Regions from separate parts of the Zhongshania aliphaticivorans genome, predicted to be linked through region 1. Evidence: predicted binding sites of a transcription regulator. Region 1 holds the regulator's gene; each other region holds the start of a gene.
The links. Region 1 encodes LexA, which represses DNA repair genes until DNA is damaged. Its sites were predicted from a motif close to ACTGTNTNTANANACAGT; they were not measured.
Positions count from the first base shown of each region.

Region 2: the regulator LexA is predicted to act here: its motif matches at 1,230-1,247, upstream of AZF00_RS18750 (YebG family protein).
Region 3: the regulator LexA is predicted to act here: its motif matches at 2,435-2,452, upstream of imuA (translesion DNA synthesis-associated protein ImuA).

Region 1 is NZ_CP014544.1:1,770,430-1,775,637, forward strand. Features, by position in the region: gene topA (type I DNA topoisomerase) at 1-1,266, shown strand, start outside; gene AZF00_RS07820 (hypothetical protein) at 1,267-1,752, shown strand; gene AZF00_RS07825 (hypothetical protein) at 1,844-2,107, shown strand; gene AZF00_RS07830 (SulA-like leucine-rich domain-containing protein) at 2,156-2,572, opposite strand; gene lexA (transcriptional repressor LexA) at 2,578-3,180, opposite strand; gene AZF00_RS07840 (DUF6763 family protein) at 3,426-3,746, opposite strand; gene AZF00_RS07845 (mechanosensitive ion channel family protein) at 4,002-5,120, shown strand; gene AZF00_RS07850 (S-methyl-5'-thioinosine phosphorylase) at 5,113-5,208, shown strand, end outside.
Region 2 is NZ_CP014544.1:4,192,269-4,197,476, forward strand. Features, by position in the region: gene djlA (co-chaperone DjlA) at 53-847, shown strand; gene AZF00_RS18750 (YebG family protein) at 896-1,141, opposite strand; gene AZF00_RS18755 (putative bifunctional diguanylate cyclase/phosphodiesterase) at 1,291-3,171, opposite strand; gene AZF00_RS18760 (class I SAM-dependent methyltransferase) at 3,204-3,815, opposite strand; gene AZF00_RS18765 (TrkH family potassium uptake protein) at 3,819-5,208, opposite strand, start outside.
Region 3 is NZ_CP014544.1:1,479,521-1,484,728, forward strand. Features, by position in the region: gene AZF00_RS06470 (error-prone DNA polymerase) at 1-93, opposite strand, end outside; gene AZF00_RS06475 (Y-family DNA polymerase) at 98-1,582, opposite strand; gene imuA (translesion DNA synthesis-associated protein ImuA) at 1,582-2,403, opposite strand; gene AZF00_RS06485 (exonuclease domain-containing protein) at 2,687-4,165, shown strand; gene AZF00_RS06490 (pyridoxal-phosphate-dependent aminotransferase family protein) at 4,278-5,208, shown strand, end outside.

The sequences.
Region 1 (5,208 bases):
AGCCAGCATTTTACCAAGCCATCGCCGCGTTATTCTGAAGCTGCACTGGTTAAAGAATTGGAAAAACGCGGGATTGGCCGACCGTCAACTTACGCCGCGATCATTTCTACGATCCAAGATCGGGGTTATGTGCGGGTCGATAATCGGCGCTTTTATGCTGAAAAAATGGGCGATATCGTTACCGATCGCCTCGTAGAAAGCTTTAGCAATTTATTGGATTACAGCTTCACTGCGCGCATGGAAGAGCTGCTCGATGAAGTGGCTGCGGGTGACAAAAACTGGAAAAAACTGCTCGACGAGTTTTATTCAGAGTTTCGCAAAACCCTTGAAGCTGCCGAAGCCGAAGATGCGGGCATGCGAAATAATGTGCCGACTGGGACAGATATCCCATGTCCGAATTGCGGTCGAACTATGCAGATTCGCACCGCCAGCACCGGTGTATTCCTAGGCTGTTCCGGTTACGCATTGCCGCCGAAGGAGCGTTGCAAACAAACCATAAACTTGGTGCCCGCCGAAGACTTTGTCAGTATAGATAGTGATGACGAAGAGGCGGAGTCTAAGGTGCTGCGCAGCAAACATCGCTGCGGTATATGCAATACCGCCATGGAAAGCTACGTTATCGACGCCACGCGGAAATTACATATTTGTGGCAATAACCCCGATTGCAGTGGTCATGAGATAGAGCAGGGCAGCTTTAAAGTGAAAGGCTATGAAGGCCCACTCATTGAATGCGACAAGTGTGGGCTAGATATGCAGCTCAAGACCGGTCGCTTTGGTAAGTATTTTGGCTGCACCGGTGAAGACTGTAAAAACACCCGCAAGTTGTTACGCAGTGGTGAAGCCGCGCCGCCGAAGATGGATCCAGTGCCTATGCCTGAGTTGCAGTGCGAAAAAGTTGATGACCACTATATTCTTCGCGACGGCGCGGCGGGGCTATTTTTGGCCGCAAGCGGCTTCCCCCGCAATCGGGAGACTAGGGCGCCGCTGGTTAAAGAAATACTGCCTCATCAGAGTGAAATTGACGAGAAATACGCCTTTTTGTTCAAGGCGCCAGCTCAAGATAGCGCGGGTCGAGATGCTGTTATTCGCTACAGCCGAAAAACGAAAGAACAGTATGTGCAGACTGAGGTCGAGGGTAAACCGTCAGGCTGGGCGGCGTTTTACGAAAACGATAAATGGGTGGTGCGCGAAAAGGCGGCAAAAGCGACCTCAACAAAGGCCGCGGCTAAGAAAGCGCCTGCTAAAAAGACGAAGGCGAGCAAATAATTGGCTAGTGTAAAGGAAAGTTATCGCGGTCAGTGCAATTTGCATATTTACTTTGCTGAGCAGTACCTCGCCCAGCTAGAGGCCTCTGATCCGCGTGATTGGGGTGGACATATTCAGCGAGCGATAGCGGATTCGCTGGTATGGCAGCTTCTACTGGCTTACCAGTGCCATCTTGCCGATCTCATTGATCAACAGCCTAAGTTTGGACTGTTATTGCCGCTGGGGCAGTTTAATGCGCGCTCGCTGGTGGCCGATGAGCTGCCACCAGAGATCGAGGAGTTGGCTGGGCGGGAAGTTGAGCCAGGCTGGCTTGCGACAATTATAAATTATCCCTTTGTCCAAACGGCCACTACTAATCGTGCACCACAAGGTGTTTTAGCGTGGGATGGTCAGTCGGAATCGGCAGTGAAGCCTGATTTAGCCGACTGTCTTATCGAGTTGAAATCGACAATTGCCCGCCATCGCGCGACCTTGATGGAGTATTGAATTAGGCCTGCAATTGGCGTCAGGCTGACGAGGTTTGATACAATGCCGTCAACGGCGTCGCGTTGACGTTTGAAATATCAAGGAATCCTTTGTGCTGTCATATTTAGAATTGGTTGAACTTGCTAACGGTGACGTTGTTTTACAGCGCTCGGAAGGTGATGAAAACCCTTTGGTGACGATTCGTTTTTCCGAGGAGACCCGCGAGCATATTAACGGCTCATGTCTCGAAATTGCCCGCGCCATGGTGCAGGCTGGTATTGAGGCAGTGTCTATTGCCGCTGCTGATGAAGGCTTTGCCGACGAGGCTGAAGCCGATTTAGATGAGTCGGAATTACAGTCTAAAATTATCCATTAAACGATTATACGCCTCAGTCATAGTGGCTTAGCGCGTTTAGTTTCTACTCTAGGCCTGCATCAGAATCACTAAGCATTCTGCCGCACCAGCCTTAGCTGCCGTAGCCAGTGCTCGACGTTCATCGTCGCGCAGTGGTCTTTCTAGCAATATCGCTACAGTGTGACTTTTGCCACGCTCAAGGGCGCGGATAGCAATTTCACTCAAATCCCGTTGGCTGTTAGACACTACCTGCAGAATTTTTTGACCGTGCTGATGGCTAGATGCACTCAGTAATGGTTTTAAGGGGCGGTCTGCAACCCAGCATAGCCAGCGTTGGTCGGAATTAGCACTGAGCTGTATGAGCATGGCCGCCAATAAGGGTTTGGATAGGTGTGCATCGCTGTGCATAGTGATTTCAGTAATCTGGCCTGCGGCAACAGCCGACTCAGATGCGTAGTGTAGTGGTATCTGTTCTATACAAGTCATGTCATTTAGCTCCCGCGTCTTAGTACACCAACACTTAAACCTTCTATAGCAAATTCCTGTTCTCGCAAATCTACTTGAATAGGCTCGTAGTCTGGATTTTCTGCAATCAGAGAAACGTGGTATTTGCTTTTTTGCTGCTGAAAGCGTTTTACGGTGACTTCATTGTCGATCCGCGCGACCACTATTTGGCCGTTGCGCGCTTCACTGCAGCGGTGTACTGCTAAAAGATCATCGTCAAAAATTCCGACGTTGATCATGCTGTCGCCCTTAACTCGCAGGAAATAGTCAGCGCTGGGAGAGAAAATTGACGCGGGCATATCGCAGTAATCTTCAATGTTGGCTTCAGCCAGAATGGGGTTACCTGCGGCGACACGCCCTATAATAGGAATACCTAAATTTTCGGGTAGGCGTATGCCTCTGGATGCGCCGGCAATAATCTCAATAGCGCCTTTGCGGGCGAGGGCTTTTAGGTGTTCTTCTGCGGCGTTAGGCGAGCGGAAACCGAGTACCCGGGCAATATCTGCGCGAGTCGGCGGATAGCCGGTGTCGGCGATATGGTCTTTGATTAGTTGCAAAATTTGGGCTTGCCGTGCAGTTAGCTTTTCCATAATTTTAGTATCTGTTTATCTATACAGGTACTGGTAGTATATACAGTGTTTTTGGGATGGCAAGACTTTGACAGAAAAATTGACCTAAGCGATTTGCATTTAACTCCCGATGCCATTTACTTGCTCTCTAGCTTGAGCGCATGCGTTTGTGCGTCGCGCATCATTTGCAAGGCATAAAAAAGCCGCCCATAGTCACCTAGGGCGGCCTTTTGCTATACGCTTGCGGCTAAAGCATGAATTTGCTTTTAGTATTCGTCGAGTAGACCGTTAATTACGTCACTTTCGATTTCGGATAAGGGGTTATTCCAATTCTCGGGAACCATTGTGTCGTCGAGAAAACGATAGTCATCATCACTCAATTCAAAAGCATTCCGCCAGTCTTCTGGCTCTTCAACTTGCTCTAAGCTTAATTGTCGCCAGCTTTCCATGTCGTATTGGCATAATTCGCCATCAATTAATTGTGCTTCAACTGAGTCGCTGTCATCGTCAACAGCAACAACTTCAAAAAGTTGCTCAGATTCCATATCCTTGTACCATTTACCGACTAGGGGTCTTAGTCTTGCCATGATTGCCACCTCTGCTAAAGCCTGCCTTCAAACTAACACTTAGGGAAATGCTGTCTAGTAGGTATTTTTCGCTAGCCGAGTAAGGTGTCCGTGCTGCTGACTGTGGGTCTTTACGACAATTCACTGTATATTCAGTGGGCTAGCCTCTTTTTTTAAACCGCTTATTTATTTATAAGTAAGGTTTTTATGGTGCATTTGTATAAGCCGAGCTGGCTTAGAAATGAAATTGTATAGAAATGATGACGGATTACAGTGATGTTTAAGCAGTGGTGGGACAGTTTTCAGCCAGATCAATATCCGTGGTTGGGCGATGTATTTATTGTTGTGCTGATTATTTTGGTAGCAAATTTAATTGTTAGTAGATTAATGGCTCGTTTAGCACATAAATTTTCGACAACGCATAACCTCTGGGATGATGCCTTGTTGGAGGCAGCGCGGCGCCCGGCGGTATTGATGGTTTGGGCGGTAGGTGCGAGCCATGTATTAGAAATTATTGGTCGGTCGACGGAGGCGGAAATTTTTTCGGCACTGGACTCGCTGCGCGCGGTTGGTGTGGTATTGATTTTAGCGTGGTTTTTAGTGGCGCTGGTGCGTCAGGTTGAACTGCGCTTGCTGTCCGATGAATACACCGCTCGCGACGAGGCAGTTGACCGTACAACGGTCATGGCGCTTGGTAAATTAGTGCGCACTGCGGTGATTATTGTTTCTGGGCTTATGATTTTACAAAATCTTGGCTACAGTATTTCCGGCGTTTTGGCCTTCGGGGGTATTGGTGGTATTGCGGTGGGTTTTGCCGCTAAAGATTTACTGGCTAATTTTTTCGGTGGTCTAATGGTGTATTTAGATCGACCTTTTTCGGTGGGCGACTGGATACGCTCTCCCGACAAAAATATTGAAGGCACGGTAGAAAATATCGGCTGGCGACAAACGCGAATTCGTACATTTGATCAGCGTCCTTTGTATGTGCCTAATGCTACTTTTGCGCAAATTTCGGTAGAAAATCCGTCGCGAATGTTGAATCGCCGTATTTATGAAACGATTGGCGTGCGTTATGAAGATGCCGCGCGTCTGCCGGAAATTATCAATCGGGTTAGGGCGATGTTAGAAGATCATGCCGATATCGACTTAGGTAAAACTCTGATCGTTAATTTCAATACGTACAACGCGTCGTCTTTAGATTTCTTTGTTTATACATTTACCAAAACCACAAATTGGGTTGAATACCATAAAATTAAACAAGATGTACTGCTGAAAATTCTAAATATCATTCATGAGCTTGGTGGCGACGTGGCCTTTCCTACAACCACTATTAAGCTTGATCCTATTACAATAGAAAGCGCCCAAGGGCACACTGCGGAGTTTAAAAATGGGTAAAACAATAGCGGTTATTGGCGGAACGGGATTATGTGACTGGCCTGGTGCCGAGGTGCTTGAAGAGACCGCGTTGGAGACGCCCTACGGT
Region 2 (5,208 bases), 1.8 Mb from region 1:
GGCCATACCGACTTGTTATGATCGGTCCTTAGATTTAATAGGAATGATGGCAATGGCAAAATTTATAGGCGCATTTTTGGGCTTTTTAATGGGCGGCCCACTGTTTGCGCTCTTGGGCTTTGGTGTCGGGGTGATGTTTGATCGCGGCCTGAAACAAGCCATGGGCTTTAATTATGGCGCCGAACGTGAACGCATACAGGGCGTGTTGTTTGAAACCGTCTTCAGGGTGATGGGCCATGTGGCAAAGGCCGATGGTCGGGTGTGTGAATCTGAAGTGGCTCAGGCTGAGGCGATTATCGCCCAGTTTGGTTTGACTGGAGCACGGCGTCAGGAAGCAATTACTTTATTTAAAGAAGGCAGCGCCGACGAGTTTGAATTAGAACCACAAATATCCGACTTTATGTTGGTGGCGAGAACTCAGCCCTTGCTGCGGCAAATGTTGTTGGAAGCCTTGTTGACAATGGCTTTGGCCGACGGGGAAGTTGACTCAGCGGAAAAAGCTATTTTATTGCGGGTTGCAGGCTATATCGGCGTGTCAGCTCGAGACTTTCAGCGCTTACTGGATATGGCGATGGCCCAGCGCCAGTTCCACGGTCGTGGCGCTGGTGGCCAGCAATCAGCGCGCAGCAGTGCCAGTGAATTACAGGCGGCTTACAAGGCGATTGGCGTAACAGAGGCAATGACTGACGCCGAAATAAAGCGCGCCTACCGAAAATTGATGAGCCAGCACCACCCTGATAAATTGATTGCCAAAGGTGTGCCGGAAGATATGATGAAAATTGCGACTGAAAAAGCCCAAGAGATCCAGGCGGCTTATGAGCTGATTAAAGACAGCCGCAAGCGCTAGTGACAAGACGATGCGCAGCTAGCGTAGCTGCGCATCACACACTGATATTTAAGCTTGGGCCGCGAGTGGGCTAACATTGCTGGGGCTAGCGTCGCTGTCGATTTCACTCAGCGCTTCTACCCTACCTTTACAAGCTTGCATTACCGCCTCTTTGTTTTTAGACAGGAAAATACCAAACTCTTCCGCCTGGGCCTCGTCGACACTCGGTATATGCTGCTGCAACAAGGCGGCAAAACCCTCTGCCAATTCCAGCATTTTGTCATAGGCGTCAGCGTCTTTTTTGTTGTCAAACATACTATTGTCCCTATCACACATCCACTTCGCTACTACCGCCATACTCCACCTCGTTTACTTGTTGAACGGTATTTATCGGTTACTTGGTACTGTATATAAATACAGCTATTGATGCAAGTGCGGCGAATTTACCAGCGCGGTCGCGGAGCTTATACATGCTTGCTATGCTGCATTTCGCTATAGCGTTTTGCCCAGTCTAAAAAATCATCGGCGGCTAAGGCGGGAGAATACAGGTAGCCCTGGACCATATCGCAATGCCGCTCGCGAAGAATACGGCGTTGATTTAAATTTTCGACCCCCTCAGCAATCACTCGCATACCAAAACTGTGAGCCATCGCGATAATGGCGTTAGTCAGGGTAATACTGTCTTGGCAGTTATCAATGTCTTTCACAAAGCTGCGATCAATTTTTAGGGTGTCGAAGGGGTAGCGCTTGAGATAGCTCAAGGAAGCGTAACCGGTGCCAAAATCGTCAAGAGATAAGTGCACGCCAAACTTTTTTAGCTGCTTGAATATATCGCGAATAGCCGGTGTGTCGTTGAGTAATAAGCCTTCGGTAATTTCCAGTTCAAGTTGTGCCGCTGGCAGGCCACTTTGCTTTAGCGCGTGATCGACACTCGCTAAAATATCGCCGTCGATAAATTGCTTACTCGAGATATTTACCGCGACATTCAGGGCTGGGAAGCCCGCCCGTGACCATGTCATGATTTGCTGGCAGGCCTGCTCAAGCACCCAATTGCCAATAGTCACTATTTGGCCGCTGTGCTCGGCGATGAGAATGAATTCATCGGGGCCTGGCTGGCCAAGTTTCTCGTTTTTCCAGCGCAGTAATACTTCAACGCCGATCAATTGATTGTCGCGAAGATTAATGACGGGCTGGTAATAAAGTTCGAACTCCTTGCGGGCTATGGCATGGCGCAGCTGATGCTCCATCTCTAAGCGCCGGTCGGCTTGATCACTCATGTTTTCATTGTAAAAACTGAAGCGATCGCCGCCCTGATTTTTCGCGTCGAACATGGCCGCCTCCGCGCGGCGCATGAGGGTGTTAGCGTCGACACCATCTTCAGGGTATTGACTGAGGCCAATACTGGCCGAAATAGTGACTTCGTGTTGCTCTATATAAAAAGGCGCGCGGCAGCGATCGAGCAGGCTGTCGACCTGAATGCTTGCTTCGTCGTGACAGCTGCCAGCGTCGAGAATAATTAAAAATTCATCTGCCCCAAGGTGGGCAAGAATATGTTCGTCGCGCACGCTGCGTCGCAGACGTTCGGCCGTCTCAATAAGAATTTTATCGACGACATGGTGTCCCAAAGACTCGTTAATATAACGAATTCGATCTAAATCAATATAAATTAAAATAAATTTTTGTTGTTGCGCCGAACATTCATCAATTGCCGCATGCAAACTGCGCAGCGCGAATTGACGATTGGGCAAGCCGGTTAATACATTGTAGTGCTCGCGAATAAATAGGCGGTCAGCAATGGCCTTGTGCTCAGAAATGTCTTCACAGCACACCACAATTTTATTGAGTTCACCGGCTTGATTTAAGACTGGCGAAACAATTGTCGATAGATAATGATCGCGCTCTGAATTGTCGAAACGCAATTCGCCCTGCCAAACAACTCCGTCTGTTATCGCTTCGCGAATTCGCTGCCGGGTTTCTGGTGCGAGGTATTTTTTCCACTTTTGGATGTTAATGAGGTCGCCGGAATGCTCTGCGTTTAGCTTTTCTAAAGTGGGGTGGCGGTAATTTATATATTCGGGCACAAAATCGGTGTTGAGGAGTAGCATCGCCGAAGAACCATGCTCAAGGAGGAGCGCTAATTTGTGGTTTTCTGTCTGAAGCCACGCTGCGCGTCGGCGCAATATTTCGACGTAAACACTAAACCCCGCGCTTAACAGTAAAGTGCAGCTGCTAAGAACAGCAAGCGCGAGTAACGCGGGTTGATACGTTGTTTTTAGCCCAAAATAGCTCGCAGCCGCCAGTGCGACAGACATTAACAAGCTTACGGCCAAAACAAGATAGCCCATGACTCACCTAGTTAAATAAAAATAAATGTGCATTAAATCGATATCCTTGAGCTGGGCTTGCGCGCGACGAGCGCTGCTTCAACACTCGGCTTCGCCCTATTGGTATTTTCACTCTCGTGATAATACTGTATTTCTAGCTCCTTAAACTGTGATAGCAATTCCCTTTCTTGCAAGTAAAAGTCGGGGGTTTTGGGTCCGTGCTGAAGCGGATCGGCGACGCTGACGAAGGTTTGATAAAATAATAAGCCACCTGGTTTTAGTGCCGCGGCGATGACAGGAAATAGCGGCCGATACAAAAAGTAGCTCACTACAATGACATCGTATTGTTCGGCTGCTATCGTAAATTCCTCGGTCTCAATATCGACTGAGCTGGCTGATATTGCTAATGATTGGCCTTGGGCATAGGTGTTTAAGCGTGACACAGCGATGTCTGAAATATCCATGGCGTCGCATGACAGGCCAGATTGAGCGAGTAGAACGGCATTGCCGCCCAAACCACAGGCAATATCGAGTGCACGCCCCGCAGACGGAAGTAAGTGGCGATGGTCTTGTAACACGCTGCACGGGGATACCGGCATGCTGCGCTGTTGATGGCGTAAATTCCATTTCGCTTTGCTAATTAATGGATCGCGGTATTCTGTCATTCCCTAACGCCGCCAAAATGCCGGCATTAGTAATACCAGTAAAGTGAATATTTCTAAGCGGCCAAGCAGCATGGCGTAGCACAGAATCCACTTTCCGGCATCGCTCACGCTGCGGTAACTTGCGGCAACCTCTCCCAAGCCCGGCCCCATATTGTTGATGGCGGCGGCGGTTGCTGAAAATGCGGTGAGGGAGTCTAGTCCACAAGCCATCATGGCCAAGGTAATAATGATAAACGAAATCATGTATACCCCAACAAAACTCCATACCGCGCTAACGACTTTCGATTCAACGCGGTGAGTACCTATTTTTAGCGGTATTACTGCACTGGGATGAATAAGCTGATTCATTTCGCGGATGCCCTGCTTCGCAACTAACATGACGCGAACCGCTTTCATGCCGCCGCCGGTAGAGCCTGCGCAACCGCCCATAAATGACAGCATAATGACGGCAACCGGTAAAAAGCTCGGCCATATCGAAAAATCTTCGGCGCCAAAACCGGCCGTGGTTGCCACTGAAACAGTATGAAAAATGCCATGCACAATACTGTCGCTTAAGGAATATGTGCCGCTAATAAACAGGTAAATCGAAATCGTGATAATGGCGATGCCGATAACTGATAAATAAAATTTTGTTTCAGAATCTTGAAAATATTGTTTTAAAGAGCGGCCGCGCCAAGCGTGAAAATGAATGGTAAAGCTCATTCCGGCGAAGAGCATAAAGGCGCTGCAAATCATCAAAATAAGCGGGCTGTTAAAATAGCCCATACTGGCGTCGTGGGTAGAAAACCCGCCTATTGCTACTGTTGAAAAGGAATGGCCAATGGCGTCAAAAATGCTCATGCCCGCCAGCCAATAGGCCAGCGCGCACACGCCGGTTAGCGCTAAATACATTAAGAATAATACTTTGGCGGTACCGGTTATGCGCGGCGTAAGTTTATTATCTTTGACCGGTCCAGGGGTTTCAGCTCGGTATAGCTGCATCCCACCAATGCCGAGTATAGGAAGAATGGCAACGGCGATAACAATGATGCCGATGCCTCCCAACCACTGCAAAAATTGCCGATAAAATAAAATAGAAATGGGCAATTCATCTAGCCCAGTAATTACGGTGGCGCCGGTGGTAGTCAGTCCAGAAATCGATTCGAATACAGATTCGCTAATCGATAAGCCGGGGTTGTCGGCGAGGTAAAAAGGCAGAGCACCAAACAAACCTAGTACGGTCCAGAACAGCGACACCACTAAAAATCCGTCGCGGATACTGAGTTCTTGGCGCTGCTTTAAATTGCCAATCCAGAGCAGTAGTCCAGAGCAGAAGGTGAGTGTAAAAGCCCAAACAAAGGCGTTCAACGCGCCGTCGCTAAACACAATAGACAGCAACGCAGGCACGGCCATG
Region 3 (5,208 bases), 290 kb from region 1:
TTCTTGAGGGTGGGAGGCGCCCCGCAAAAAACTGAAATTGCTCAGACAGTGAAGCTCGGCGTAAGACGCGGGTGCAGGTTTTATCTTAGGCATAGGGTTAACCGAAAAAACCGTGCAGATACCAGCGCCGATTCAGACAGTCTTTAAACACCCAGCACAGGGCGCCGTGTTGGTGACGGGCAATATAGTAGTCGCGGGTTTGACGCTGCAGCCACCACTGGCCGTCGAAGCGCTCCGGGCCTTGTAATAAATGCAGCTCGCCCTGCCAAAATAAGCCTTCGGCAGTTTCGCTAATGGCCTCGGGGGGGTGGCAGAGCCAGTTTGGCCGAAGTAAGTTTGTGGCGTTTGGCGCTGTAGCTTGGGCTTGTAGTTTGTTGTGGCTAGGCGTTTGCGTCGCTGTGTGAGCGTCGCGAAGTACCCAGTTTAATTCCGGGAGGTGGGCGTCCTGTAAGGAAAATTGATGGCAGCGCTGGGAGCCTAGTCTAAGCTTTAGCTTGTCTAATACTTGCGCCGCCTTTTCCTGTTGTTTATTGCTATTTGCAGCATCAAATAACTGCTCGCAGTGTTGCTCGTTGCCAATAAATTGCTCGCAGCGCAGGCTTAGTGTTTCTACCGCACCCTGCAAACTGAGGGGTTCTAAGCGTAGCATCACCAATTCAATGAGACTGCGACGATCAAAATGGCGCTGGCTCAGGTCCAAAGACCAAGCCTCCTTGCTGCCATCTAAATAGTGGAACTCCCATTGCAAATCGCGATTTAGACATTGGCGCAGACGCAGATAGTGTTCCAACTCACTGAGTAAAGCTGAAACAGGAAAGCGCAGCTGCTGCTTGCTGTGCAGGCCGCCGTCAAAATGACGCTGGGCATTGAATGTATCAGGGGGGGCAAACTTGGGCCGAATATCGCTCTGTTCGCCTTGCAATTTAGCGAGCACAGTGACGATGTCTTTGCCAAAGCGGCGCTCAAGTTCAGCGCGGGGTAGGGCTTGGATATTACCGAGCGTGTGCATGCCCATTTCCCGCAAGGTATTCAGGGTTTTGGGCACGAGTGGTACAAGATCGATGGGTAATGCCTGCAGGGCATTCTGTAATGCTTCTTGGTGAAGCTGGCCAGCGGCACTCACTAACTTGGCTGGGCTGATGTTTTGGTGGCTGAGCAACTCCGCCGCTAGTGGCGTGTGGGCAATGCCCAGTTGTACGCTAAGCCCCCGGCGCCGAAAGGCGCTAATGAATTTGCGATAGAGTCGCGCCAGGTTTTTAAACAAGCGTAATGACGCACTCAATTCCAGTAGCACCGCATTGGGCGGAGAAAGGCAGACATCGCCACTGAAGCGGTAAGCCCAGAGCGCAATATTTTCTAAACACTGTTGCTCGGCCTGTACGTCGCGAGGACGAAGTTCGAGGGCGCTACATAAACTCATTGCACTCGCGACCGACATGCCGGCAGCGATTCCCGCCTGTTGGGCGGCGACATTCGCCATGACGATAATATTATTATGGCTTAATGCCAGCATGCCAGCCGAGTGCTTTGCGCCGAGGGCGTCGAGTGGCAGCGCTGGCAGCCGCAGGCATAACCACAGCATTAGTGGGACGGCTCGTTGCTGCCAGTCTTGATGACGTTGACAACGCTGTCCTGCCGCGTTGCGCTGGCGAATATACCAGTATTGGCCAGGACGCTAATTTTGCGCAGGGCTTGGGGGTGAGATTGTGTTTTGGCGACCGATGCGCTGCTATAGACTGGCCACGTCACTGCGGCACTTTGCTGTAAATAAAGGGCGGCGGGGCGAGCTAATTGCAGTTGCTGCCCAGCATGACCGCCTTGCTGTTTAATGATATTAATCTGTAGAGATTGCTTTGCTGCGCTCAAATTTAAGCGCAGGGGGGCGGGGGATATCTGCTGGGCTAAGCTCGCCGGGCGAAAATGAAGATGCCAGCACAGGCCCTCGAGGGCGGCTATGTGCAGGCGACGTAGCTGCCTATCATTTAGGTTCGGTTCATTAAACCAGCTTAATACCGCACTATACGCGCCGCTGCGCAGCAACTCTTCTGCGGCCCAAAGCTGATCTGCTAAGGTTTTTGGTCTGACCAAAAGTTGCTTGTCCACCGCCAAGCCCTGCGCGGCCAACGCGGGGGCATGGGGTAAATAGGGTGGGTTTAACCACGCCATTGGCCGGTCTGCCAGATGTTCGCGGAGGGCTGGCAGTAAAAACCACAGCTCACCAATCCCGTATTCCCCCAATAACTCAGTAGAACCGCTGCGGGGCCAGCCGCCGGTGTGCAGGGCGTTATCTAAGGTGCTAAACCCTGTGCTCAGGCGATCGCTAGCCGCCACTGAACTGCGGAGTTGCTGGCCTCGCCAGAGCTTGCGCTCATCGAGTAATTGATTGAGAGAGTGATTTTTCATTGCATTGCACAAACTACATTAGCGGGTATTAGCTGTATGTATATACAGTATATTATATGGCGTGAATGTCAATGTTGGATGAGGCGATGAAAGCGGCTGGCCTTATAGCTTTAGTTATGTGGGTATTTGTTGCTGGTGTGTTATCTATGTTATGTCGATGAGCTTCGGGTGGTTTATCATGCTTGAGACGCGTCTATTTTAGGTTGATGAATATGATATTTTCTTCTTGCTCGGCTTTTTCATTTCTCGTAAAAGCACGGGCATTCACTTTGCGGAGTGGCCGGTGTTAGGTAATCTTCGGTTTGCTTTGGTCGACCTTGAAACCACTGGCGGGCAGGCCAAGCAAGATCACATCATGGAAGCTGCGGTTCGCGTTGTTGGCGGCGATATTGATCTGGAATGGCAGTCTTTAATCGACCCTCTTTGTTCGGTGCCTTCATTTATCCAAGGTCTTACCGGTATAAGTAACGGTATGTTACGGGGCAAACCACGATTTTCTGACGTGCAGGAAGCCCTGTGGTCGTATTTAGATGGTGCCATTTTAGTTGCCCATAATGCCCGCTTTGATGCGGGGTTTTTACGCGCTAATTTTGCGCGTTATGGCCGCGACTACCAGCCACGTGTTTTATGTACGCTGAAATTGGCGCGTACCTTGTACCCCGATTGGCCAAAGCACGGTTTGGAGGCAATCTGTGCGCGGATTGGTTTTTACTCAGAGGTGCATCACCGGGCTATGGCCGACGTAGATGCGATGAAAGCTTTTCTCGACTACGCCCGCATCGATAAAGGCGAAGCCGTTTTTAATTTTGAAGTTGGCTTGCTGTTGGGCTTGCCGGTGTTGCCGCCGTCTATTCGTCAGGCTGATATTGATGCGATTCCTCGTGAGCCAGGTGTTTATCGGTTATTGGGTGAGGCGGGGGAGTTGCTGTATCTGGGTAGCGCTCGGTCTTTGCAGGAACAGGTACTTTCTCATTTTGAAAACGCCACAGGGGACAGTAAAGCGGCAAAATTGTTGCGCCGAGTAGACGCTGTTCAGTGGCAGATGCTGGCAGGCGAGTTATCTGCGGGTTTGCATTTAAGTGTGGCCTTGCGTCAGGAAAAGCCATTGCTGCAGCGTCGCGCTAAGGCCTTGGGTAAGCCCTGCTGTGTGCGCTTTATCATGCAAGACAGTGGCGAGTTACAACTGCGATTGCGTTCTGGCTTGCCCGCCAATATCGCGCAGACCGGTGAGGCGGTTGGGTTATTTCGCGAGCGTCAACACGCTAAAACCCGTATCAGAGAGTTGGCGAAAGAACATCAGCTTTGTCTGCGACGTTTGGCGGTGCTTGTTGAGGGGGAGATATGTGAGTGTGGTGCTTGCGTTTTAACTGCAGCGGGAACCGGTGAGTCGGTAGCAGTAGCGTCGGCGGCTGACTTTGCTGCGCGCGTAAAAGCGGCGTTTGCCGAATATCTGTATACGCCGTGGCCTTTTGCCGAACCAGTGTTGATTCATGAGGATAATGGCGCAGGCTTTAGCGAATGTCATTTGGTGTATGACTGGCGGCATTTTGGCAGTTTTCGCTGGAACGCTGAACGTGGGCAGTTACTTGAATTAAGCGGCTCAGCTGAACCGCTAGACTTGGCTGGGGCGCGGCGTATATGTGAGCAAACCCAAGAGTTTCGCTATGAGCATTACCGCTTATTGCGTGCCTTTCAGCATGACTTAACGTGGCAGCCATTGTCAGAGTTTACTGCAACAATAGGTGGAGAATACACGGCGTAAACTCGGCCTCTACCCCTGCGCGCTAATCAGGTATAATCGCCGCCAACATAGTGTTCTATTTAATACAGCTGCTTGCGCTTGTGGCGCGGCAGCAGATCAGTGAGATTTTCTTATGGCCATTTCTTCGTTTCATCCTCCTCTTCGCACGTTGATGGGCCCCGGCCCCTCTGATGTGCATCCGCGTATTCTCGAAGCGCTGGGTCGGCCAACACTGGGCCATCTCGACCCCTTGTTTGTGGGCATGATGGATGAAACCAAAGAGCTGTTGAAATACGCTTTTCAAACCAAGAATGAATTGACCTTGCCAATTTCTGCGCCGGGTTCAGCCGGCATGGAAGCCTGTTTTGTTAATTTGCTCGAGCCGGGTGATAAAGCGCTGGTGTGCGTGAACGGCGTATTCGGCAATCGGATGATTGAGAATGTGACGCGCTGTGGTGCCACTGCGATTCGCCTCGATTTTGCTTGGGGTACGGCTGTTGAACCCGCCGCTGTTGAGGCGGCTTTAAAAGAACATGGCGATATTAAAGTGCTGGCTTTTGTTCACGCTGAAACGTCTACTGGCGCGTTAAGCGACGCTGAAGCCCTGTGCGGCTTGGCTAAGCAATACGGTTGTTTGAGCATTGTTGATGCGGTGACCTCAATGGGCGGCGTGCCGCTATTGGTTGATAAGTGGCAGGCTGATGCCGTTTACTCGGGTAGCCAGAAGTGTCTGTCGTGCACACCGGGCTTGTCGCCGGTGACTTTTAGCCCAGCGGCAGTGGCAGCCATTAAAGCCCGTAAGCACCCAGTGCAAAGCTGGTTTTTAGATATGAATCTTATTTTGGGCTATTGGGGCGAGGGCGGTAAGCGTGCCTATCACCACACTGCGCCGGTCAATGCCTTATACGGTTTGCATGAGTCTCTGGTTATGCTGCAAGAAGAGGGCCTAGAGAATGCGTGGCAGCGTCATGCCACCATGCATAGCGCCTTAGCTGCTGGCTTAGAATGCTTGGGTGTTGAGTTTGTCGTGGCTGCGGAGCAGCGTCTGCCTCAGCTCAATAGCG